Regions from separate parts of the Bradyrhizobium sp. HKCCYLR20261 genome, predicted to be linked through region 2. Evidence: predicted binding sites of a transcription regulator. Region 2 holds the regulator's gene; the other holds the start of a gene.
The links. The regulator PhoB, encoded in region 2, activates phosphate uptake and scavenging genes when phosphate is short. The targets are predictions, from matches to a motif close to TGTCATNNANCTGTCAT.
Positions count from the first base shown of each region.

Region 1 (4,726 bases), on a different contig from region 2:
GCGGCTGATGACGTTGAGCTTCGCCTGGCAGGCCGGCAGCGCCGCGCTGGTCGTGCTCGCCGCGCTGGTGGTGACTGTGGGTCTCGGCCTCGCCGGCACGCTGCTAGCGCTCAACCAGAAGCCGGCAACGGTTCTGAGGAACCTTTAGGCCCCGGACGTTCGTGCCATTGTGCGTTCATGCCGCACGGTTAACGGGATTTTCACGGCGCAAACGCGCGCGGAGCGACATTCAGCCGCGCGTGGAAGCTTGCAGCAAATATGCTAGTTTCCCATTTAGGGAATGGGCTCAGAAGGCTGCCAAAGAGATCTGCCAAAAGATGGCGAATTTGCCGATGACGCAAATTTAATATCGATGGCAGCTTTGATGAGATAGGGTTTTTCGAGAACCGGCTGAAGGTCCTGCCAGGACCGGAGCGCCGGGCAACCAACGGGAATTCGACCATGTCGGACCTAGACCGCAACTATGCTTCACCCTTTGGCCGGGTGGCCGGGCGCGCCGATGCCGCGACCGTCGACGCCGGTCTGCGCGCCTACATGCTGCGCATCTACAATTACATGAGCATCGGCCTGGCCATCACCGGCCTCGCGGCACTCGGCGTCTACATGGCGTCGGTGACCGGCGATCCGGCGGCCGGCGTGTTCAAGTTCGGCAACGCCTATCTGACGCAGTTCGGCTACGCGATGTTCGTGAGCCCGCTGAAATGGCTGTTCATCCTGGCCCCGCTGGTCATGGTGTTCGCGATCTCGGCCGGCATCAACCGCCTCGCGCCGTCGACCGCGCAGATCCTGTTCTGGGTGTTCTCGGCCTTGATGGGCATCTCGCTGTCGTCGATCTTCCTGGTGTACACCCACACCTCGATCGTGCGGGTGTTCTTCATCACCGCGGCGACGTTCGGCGCGCTCAGCCTGTACGGCTACACGACCAAGCGTGACATGACGGGCATGGGCTCGTTCCTGTTCATGGGCCTGATCGGCATCGTGCTGGCGAGCCTCGTGAACCTGTTCCTGGCGAGCTCGATGCTGCAGTTCATCGTGTCGGTGATCGGCGTGTTCGTGTTCGCCGGCCTGACCGCCTGGGACACCCAGCGCCTGAAGAACGAGTACATCTACGGCTACGCCTCCGCGGGCGGCGACATCGCCGAGCGCGCAGCGATCACCGGCGCCCTGTCGCTGTACTTGAACTTCATCAACCTGTTCACGCTGCTGCTGCAGCTCCTCGGACAGCGCGACTGATCCATCCGCTCGCAACACGAGCGACCTTCGAAGCCCCGGCCTCAGCGCCGGGGCTTTTCGTTTGTCCAGACGACTGAGAGCATGGCTCGCGCCGGGAGCGGCAGCCATGCTGCGACGATGTTGATCGGCTGCTTCGCCCTGGTATTGTTCCACCCATGTCCGACATCGAGATCCGGCCCACCCAGGAGGCCGACCTTCCCGCCATCACCGCCATTTACGGCCAGGCCGTCCGCGAGGGCACAGCCACCTTCGAGCTCGACCCGCCGGATCTGGCGGAGATGACCCGGCGCTTCCGGGCGCTGAGCGACAGCGGCTTCCCCTATTTCGCCGCCCTTCTGGACGGCGACGTGGTGGGCTATGCCTATGCCGGACCTTACCGTCCGCGCCCCGCCTATCGCTTCACGGTCGAGAACTCGGTCTATCTCGCTCCGGCCAGCCAGCGCCGCGGGATCGGGATGCGGTTGATGCGGGCCTTGATCGAGGCGTGCGAGGAGCGCGGCTTCCGCCAGATGATCGCCGTCATCGGCGACTCCGCCAATGCCGGCTCGGTCGGGCTGCACACCGCCTGCGGTTTCGAGATGATCGGCACCCATCCGAGTGTCGGCCTGAAATTCGGCCGCTGGCTCGATACGGTCATGATGCAGCGGCCGCTTGGCACCGGCAGCAGCGACGTCCCGGCCTAGGTAACCTCGATCAGCGGGAGAGACGGCTCAGACCAGCGCCGGCTTCGGCGCGATCGCCAGCAGCACCCGCTCCAGCTCGTGGCCGCGGCGCAGGATCAGGCCGGTCGCCGAAATCACGCTGTACATGCCCTGCTTGCGGGCCAGCCGCGGGTCTTTCTCGATACGGTAGAGAGGCACCTCGGACGCCCGGCGGAAGACCGAGAACACGGCCCGGTCGCGCAGGAAGTCGATCGAGTAGTCGCGCCATTCGCCATCGGCGACCATGCGACCATAGAGATTGAGGATGCGGTTCAGCTCGAGGCGGTCGAACGTCACCCGGGTCGGCGCTGCGGCCGCGTTGCGCGCCGCCGCGCGATTCTCGCTGGGGTCGGCATCCTCCGGGGTGAGGTTCATGAGCGTCCTCCTGTCATCCGTGTGACATGATCGCGCCAACCGGCGGAAGCCGCAAGGGGCCGTTTTCATTATCGAACTTCGCGGCGTCTGCGTCGAACGCGAGTTCCACGAACACGCAGGCGTCACGGGATCGTTAGCGGAATCATAATCGCGCCGCGTTTCCGCCTACGGACCGCCCCCGATCCTGGGCATAAGATTCGTGTGCGTTGGCCCGGTCCTTTCGGTTCCGGATTCCTCAGCCCCCAGCCCCCCGGGGTCGTCAGGATCGGGTCTATTCACAAGTAAGGCAAAGGGCCAACGCAAGTTGGTCCTTTTGCTTTTTGGCGCGAGCCCATGGATCGAGCCAATGGATCGAGCCAATGGCTTGATGCTGTGATGCGGACCGGCCGCCGCGGAGGGACCGGAAGCCTTCCGCAGGCGGAAGAGCTTGCAAAGATGATCGGGGAAAGGTCTCAGCGCTCGGGAGCGCGCGCCGTCGCCGACGCCCGGCTCACCAGCGGCGGCAGATCGGAAAGGGCAGCGCCGAGCATCAGACCCGGCCGGTCGCGGCTGCCGTCCTGCAGATAGACCACGGCGCCATCGACGCCCTCACGGGCGATCTTGTCGAGCGGAACGCTCCAGTTCATCGGCGACCCATTCCAGTCGCCCAGCTTCATCAAGCCACGGACCACGTTGTAATAGGTGAGCTCCCGGCCGCCATTCTCGCCGCGCGCGACCTGGATCGGGACGACGCGCGCAATCGAGCCGACCCAGACCTCACCATGCTTGCGCGGCGCGTGCTCGCCGGCAGCGGCCACCGCCACTGTGAGCTCCTGGCCCTCGATCGACAGGCTGACCGGGACCGACATCACCGCGCCACCTCGGGCCGTTTCCTCGATCGCCCCTTCGATCGCGTCGCGATCGCTGCCGATCACATGCACGGAGCCGTTGACCACCGCCTGCGGGGTGTAGACCTCACGGTCGCCGCGCGCCCGCGAATAGGCGCGCTGCCGCGCCGTGAAGCGGGAATCGGCCAGCGTGTCCTTCCAGCCGAGATAGTCCCAGTAATCGATCGGCAGGGACAGCGCGATGATGGTGGGATCGCGCGCGAGGTCGCCGAGCACCTTGTCGGCCGGCGGACAGGACGAGCAGCCCTGCGACGTGAAGAGTTCGATCACCGCACGCGGGTCGGCAGCCGCCGGCCGGACGAAGGCAATGACCGCACAGACACCCAGCGCCGCGCGCGACCACCACGACATCTGTCCACTCATCGCCACTGTCCCGTCTGGACCACCGTCCGCTGCGCCCTAGCGCATCACCCTATCCGCGATGCCGTCCTCGTAGTTAACAAACCGAAAATGCAAAGGAGGCGGCCCTTGTCATAGGCCGCCTCCTTCATCACCCGCTACTCACTTCAGAGTGAGCCAAACTGTCGCATCGCGCTGTGGTTAAGCGGCGAGCTTGCGCAGCACGTAGTGCAGGATGCCGCCGTTGCGGTAGTAGTCCAGCTCGTCCAGCGTATCGATCCGGCAGAGCAGCGGCACCTGCTGCGCCGCACCGTTGGCCGAGATGATCTCGGCGGTCAGGGTCTGGCGCGGCTTCAAGTCGCCCTGGAGGCCCTTGATGGTGACCTTCTCGTCGCCCTTCAGGCCCAGCGACGACCACGACGTGCCTTCCTGGAAGGTGAGCGGCAGCACGCCCATGCCGACCAGGTTCGAGCGGTGGATGCGCTCGAAGCTCTGGCAGATCACGGCGCGGACGCCGAGCAGGCGGGTACCCTTGGCGGCCCAGTCACGCGACGAACCGTTGCCGTATTCGGCGCCGGCGAACACCACCAGCGGCACGCCCTCTTCCTGGTACTTCATGGCGGCGTCGTAGATCGACATCTGCTCGCCGTCGGGCCAGTGCTTGGTCAGGCCGCCCTCGGGGATGTTGCCATCGGCGCCCTTGAGCATGAAGTTCTTGATGCGGATGTTGGCGAAGGTGCCGCGCATCATGATCTCGTGATTGCCGCGGCGGGTGCCGTACTGGTTGAAGTCGGCCGGGCGGACCTGGTGCTCGCTGAGGAACTTGCCGGCGGGCGAGGTCAGCTTGATCGAACCGGCCGGCGAGATGTGGTCGGTGGTGATCTTGTCGCCGAACAGCGCCAGCACGCGGGCCTCGACGATGTCCTTGATCGGCTCCGGCTCCTTCTTCATGCCCTCGAAATACGGCGGGTTCTGCACGTAGGTTGACGACATGTTCCAGCGATAGGTCTCGCTCTCGACGGTCTTGATCTTGCGCCAATTGGTGTCGCCCTTGAACACGTCGGCGTAGCGCTTCTTGAAGATCGACGCCTTGACGAACTTCTTGACGAAGTCATTGACCTCCTTCGTCGTCGGCCAGATGTCCTTCAGGTAGACCGGCTTCTTGTCCTTGCCGATGCCGATCGGCTCGAC
Region 1 covers NZ_JBNPUZ010000011.1:170,961-175,686, forward strand. The annotation lists gene ACQR1L_RS23955 (ABC transporter permease) at 1-148, shown strand, start outside; gene ACQR1L_RS23960 (Bax inhibitor-1/YccA family protein) at 442-1,233, shown strand; gene ACQR1L_RS23965 (GNAT family N-acetyltransferase) at 1,389-1,916, shown strand; gene ACQR1L_RS23970 (DUF2794 domain-containing protein) at 1,944-2,309, opposite strand; gene ACQR1L_RS23975 (DUF1223 domain-containing protein) at 2,762-3,547, opposite strand; gene acnA (aconitate hydratase AcnA) at 3,737-4,726, opposite strand, start outside.
Region 1: the regulator PhoB is predicted to act here: its motif matches at 2,321-2,337, upstream of ACQR1L_RS23970 (DUF2794 domain-containing protein).

Region 2 (4,726 bases):
CGTCTCGGACCGGGGCGAGCGGCGCCAGAGGTTCACGAACAGGACGAGGTTCGCCAACGCGATCAGCAGCAGGAAGCCTGCCGAGACCGAGGTGCCGATGGCGCCGCCGATCGCGCGGATCGCACTGTCCTCCCGCAACAGATCCGCGCCGGCGACCAGGCTCACGACGATCGTGGCGATCACGACGACGCTCGAATGGCCGAGCGCGAAGTAAAGACCCGCGGCGCGCGGCGCATCGCCGTCCTGCACCAGCTTGCGGACCACATTGTCGATCGCCGCAATATGATCGGCATCGACGGCGTGGCGGAGGCCGAGCAGCCAGGCCAGCAGCGCGGTGCCGACGATGGCCGGACGGTCGGCGTAGAGCGCGAACGCCCAGGCCCAGGCGAGCGCATTGGCGAGCACAAGGCCGGCCAGCAGCATCGCATTGCGACGCCCGACCGGCCGCAGCCAAGCCGGAACGAAACGCGCGGAGCGAGGATGATCAATTGGCAAAATCGTCATACTCGGACAAGAGAGCAAGACCTGCGCCAAAAGGCAAGGCTCGCGCTGCCGCGCCCAAATCACTTGTAAATCAACCCTCGTCGCCCGTGCGGCTGAGGTCCCCGGCATTGCTTTGGCAATCCGCTATCCGGTCACGCACAAACATTGACCAGCCGGTGTCCAACTCTCTTCCTCTTCCTGTCCCTCCCCTCACCGCGCGGATGCGCTCTGCGCGGCGATCTCGCGCCGCACGGCCGCCTCGAACTGGCTGGCGGGCGCGGCAAACATCAGCCGGGTCTCCTCGTGGAACGCCGAGAAGATCCCGACCACCACCGGCTCGCCGCCGATCTCGGCCAGGATCGGCGAGCCCGAATAGCCGAAATTGGCAAGGCAATGCACGGTCAGGAGACGGGCGTCCCTGGTCATGCTTGCGCTACAATTGCGCTGGCCGGTCGGCGAATAGCGCCGCTCCTGGCCATAGCCGATCTCGGAGATGGCGCCGGCCTTGGTCGCAGCCGCGAGCTCATCCCGGCCCACGGACTTCACCGCCACGGGCTTCGAGGGCAGCGCATCCTTCAGGATGATCAACGCCCAGTCGGCTGGCGAGCGGTCCAGCGACCATTTGTCGTGCTGGGTCGGAATGAACTCAGGCGCCACGATCAGCTTGTCGGCGACCGACGAGGCCGCGGGAGTGCCTCTGTTCATGCCAGCGAGGAAATGGACGTTGCCGGGGCTGACCTGCCCGACGCCGTTGAAGACACAATGCGCCGCCGTGAGCACCACGCGCGGCGCCACCAGCGTGCCGGTGCACGAACCTCCCGTGCTGTATTGCGCCACGGTCACGACACCGATCGAGGAGGCCGGCCAGGAGGTGGGATCGACGACGTCGCCGAAGTGCCGGTCGAGACCGAGCAACTGCTCCGCGCGCGGATTGGCAATCCCGGCATCGACCGATTCCGGCTTCGGCCGCCACGCGGCAATGGTGGCCTCGGCCTGGCGCCGCTGCGCTTCGCTGAGCTTCACTCTCTGAATCTCACGGCCGGCCGACCTGACGCCGCTGCGACCGGCCATCACGAGCCAGGCATAACCCTGGATGACGTCCCGGGTCATGACCTCGCCGTCGAGCATCATCAGGCCGAGCATGTATTGCGACTGGGCAAAGCCCTGCGCGGCGGCGCGATTGAACCAGCGGGCGGCTTCGCCGTGATCGCGGGCGGCGCCTTCACCGTTGAAATAGGCGATGCCGAGATAATGCTGGGCGACGGCGAGCCCTTGATCGGCGGCCTTGCGGTACCAGACCAGCGCCTCCGCCTGGTTGCGCGGGGCGCCCAGGCCGAAGGCCTGCATGAATCCGACATTGAACTGCGCGCGCGCATCGCCCTTGGCGGCGAGCGGCTGGAGCCGGCGTAACGCCGCCGCCGGCAGCCCGTTCGAAGCCGCAGCGACGGCGTCCTCGAGCTCGGCGGCCGCGGCATTGCCGGCAGCCACAAGCAACAAGGCCAACAAGATAGCGAGCGTCCTGATCATTGCGTCTGCCGAGGTCCGACCATGATGATGGGAACTCGATCACACAGGATCAAGACGGCAACGGCATGACCGCGCGATCAGGCCTGCTCGCCCGTTAGGCCTGCTCCGACTTGGCGAAGCGATCGTCCAGCGCATAGCCGGCGCCACGCACAGTGCGGATCGGATCCTGCTCGCGGCCGGGATTGAGCAGCTTGCGCAGGCGGCCGATGTGCACGTCCACCGTGCGCTCATCGATATAGATGTCGCGGCCCCAGACGCTGTCGAGCAACTGCTCGCGGCTGAACACGCGGCCGGGATGCTCGAGGAAGAATTCGAGCAGGCGGTATTCGGTCGGGCCGAGATCGATCGGCCGGCCCGAGCGCGCCACGCGGCGCTTCTCACGGTCGAGCTCGATGTCGCCATAGGAAAGCACTGTCGCCAGCCGCTCCGGGCTCGCCCGCCGCAGCAGGCCCTTCACGCGCGCCAGCAGCTCCGGCACCGAGAACGGCTTGACGATGTAGTCGTCGGCGCCGGTCGCAAGCCCCCGCACACGCTCGCTCTCCTCGCCGCGCGCGGTGAGCATGATGATCGGCAGCTGCTTGGTCTCGGACCGCGCCCGCAGCCGCCGGCACAGCTCGATGCCGGACAGGCCCGGCAGCATCCAGTCGAGCACGACCAGATCGGGCACGCGCTCCTTGAGCCGCGTGTCGGCCTCGTCGCCGCGCGCCACGGTCTCGACCTCGTAGCCTTCGGCCTCGAGGTTGTAGCGCAGCAGCGTCGTCAGCGCCTCCTCGTCCTCAACCACCAGAATTCGCGCACCCATGTCGAAATCGTCTTTCTCAGTTACCGGGGATCGTGGTCGCGAAGCTGGTCATGTCGCCCTTCGGGCGCTTGTCCATGATCTGCTGGCCCTCGATCATATAGAACACCGTCTCGGCGATGTTGGTGGCGTGGTCCCCCATCCGCTCGATGTTCTTGGCGCAGAACATCAAATGGATGCAGAACGAGATGTTGCGCGGGTCTTCCATCATGTAGGTCAGGAGCTCGCGGAACAGCGAGGTGCAGATCGCGTCCACCTCCTCGTCGCCCTTCCAGACCGTCATCGCCGCCGGCAGGTCATGCGCCGCATAGGCGTCCAGCACCGTCTTGACCTGCGACTGCACCAGATCAGTCATGTGCTCGAGGCCGCGGATCAGCTTCAGCGGATGGAAGTCGCTCTCCAGCGCGGCGACGCGCTTGCCGATGTTCTTGGCGAGGTCGCCGATGCGCTCCAGATCGGTGGCGACGCGCATCGCGCCGACGATCTCGCGCAAATCCACCGCCATCGGCTGGCGGCGGGCGATCGTCAGCACCGCGCGCTCCTCGATGATGCGCTGCAGCTTGTCGACCTCGGCGTCGGCGGCGACCACCTTCTGGCCGAGCGCCACGTCGCGCCGCACCAGCGCGTCGACGGAATCGACGATCAGCCGCTCGGCGAGGCCGCCCATCTCCGACACCAGCCGGGTCAGGTCCTGCAGATCGCTGTCGAACGCCTTGGCGGTATGTTCACTGGCCATGTTGATCTCCTGAAGAATGCTGTCGGCGTCAGCCGAACCGGCCGGTGATGTAGTCCTGGGTCCGCCGATCGCTCGGCGAGGTGAAGATCTTGCTGGTCTCGTCGAACTCGATCAGCTCGCCGAGATACATGAAGGCGGTCTTGTCGGAGACGCGGGCCGCCTGCTGCATGTTATGGGTGACGATCGCGATCGTATAGTTCTCCGCGAGCTCCTGGATCAGCTCCTCGACCTTGGCGGTCGAGATCGGGTCGAGCGCCGAGCACGGCTCGTCGAACAGGATCACCTCGGGCCGGACGGCGACCGTGCGCGCGATGCACAAGCGCTGCTGCTGGCCGCCGGACAGCGACAGGCCGGAGGCGTTGAGCTTGTCCTTGACCTCGTTCCACAGCGCGCCGCCGCGCAGCGCCTTCTCGACGCGGTCGTCCATCTCGGACTTCGAGATCTTCTCGTAGAGACGGATGCCGAAGGCGATGTTCTCGTAGATCGTCATCGGGAACGGCGTCGGCTTCTGGAACACCATGCCGACCCGCGCGCGCAGCAGATTGAGATCGAGCTTGGGATCGAGGATGTTGGTGTTGTCCAGCATCAGCTGGCCGGTGGCGCGCTGGCCCGGATAGAGATCGTACATCCGGTTGAAGATGCGCAGCAGGGTGGACTTGCCGCAGCCGGACGGGCCGATGAACGCCGTGACGCGGTTGGTGCCCAGCGTCAGGTTGATGTTCTTCAGCGCGTGATGATCGCCGTAATAGAAGTTCAGGTTGCGCGCGGTCACCTTGGCCGGCGCCTCGGGGAGCGGCTGGCCGTGAAGGGTGTGAGCGGGCTGACTGACGGAGACGGACAGTTCGGTCATTTCGTTTTCCTCTCGGCGCCGAGAATGCGTGCACCGACGTTCAAAGCGAGCACGGCCAGAGTGATGAGAAGGGCTCCGCTCCAGGCCAATTGCTTCCAATAGGCATACGGGCTCTGCACGAAGTTGTTGATGGTGACAGGCAGGTTCGCCATCGTCTTGGAGAGGTTGAGGCTCCAGAACTGGTTCGACAGCGCGGTGAACAGGAGCGGCGCGGTTTCGCCGGCGACGCGGGCGGTCGCCAGCAGCACGCCGGTGATGAGGCCGGAGCGCGCCGCGCGGTAGGCGATGCGGCGGATCACCAGCGAGCGCGGCAGGCCAAGCGCCGAGGCTG
Region 2 covers NZ_JBNPUZ010000001.1:114,823-119,548, forward strand. The annotation lists gene ACQR1L_RS00535 (HoxN/HupN/NixA family nickel/cobalt transporter) at 1-423, opposite strand, end outside; gene ACQR1L_RS00540 (trypsin-like serine protease) at 694-2,010, opposite strand; gene phoB (phosphate regulon transcriptional regulator PhoB) at 2,105-2,812, opposite strand; gene phoU (phosphate signaling complex protein PhoU) at 2,829-3,545, opposite strand; gene pstB (phosphate ABC transporter ATP-binding protein PstB) at 3,574-4,395, opposite strand; gene pstA (phosphate ABC transporter permease PstA) at 4,392-4,726, opposite strand, start outside.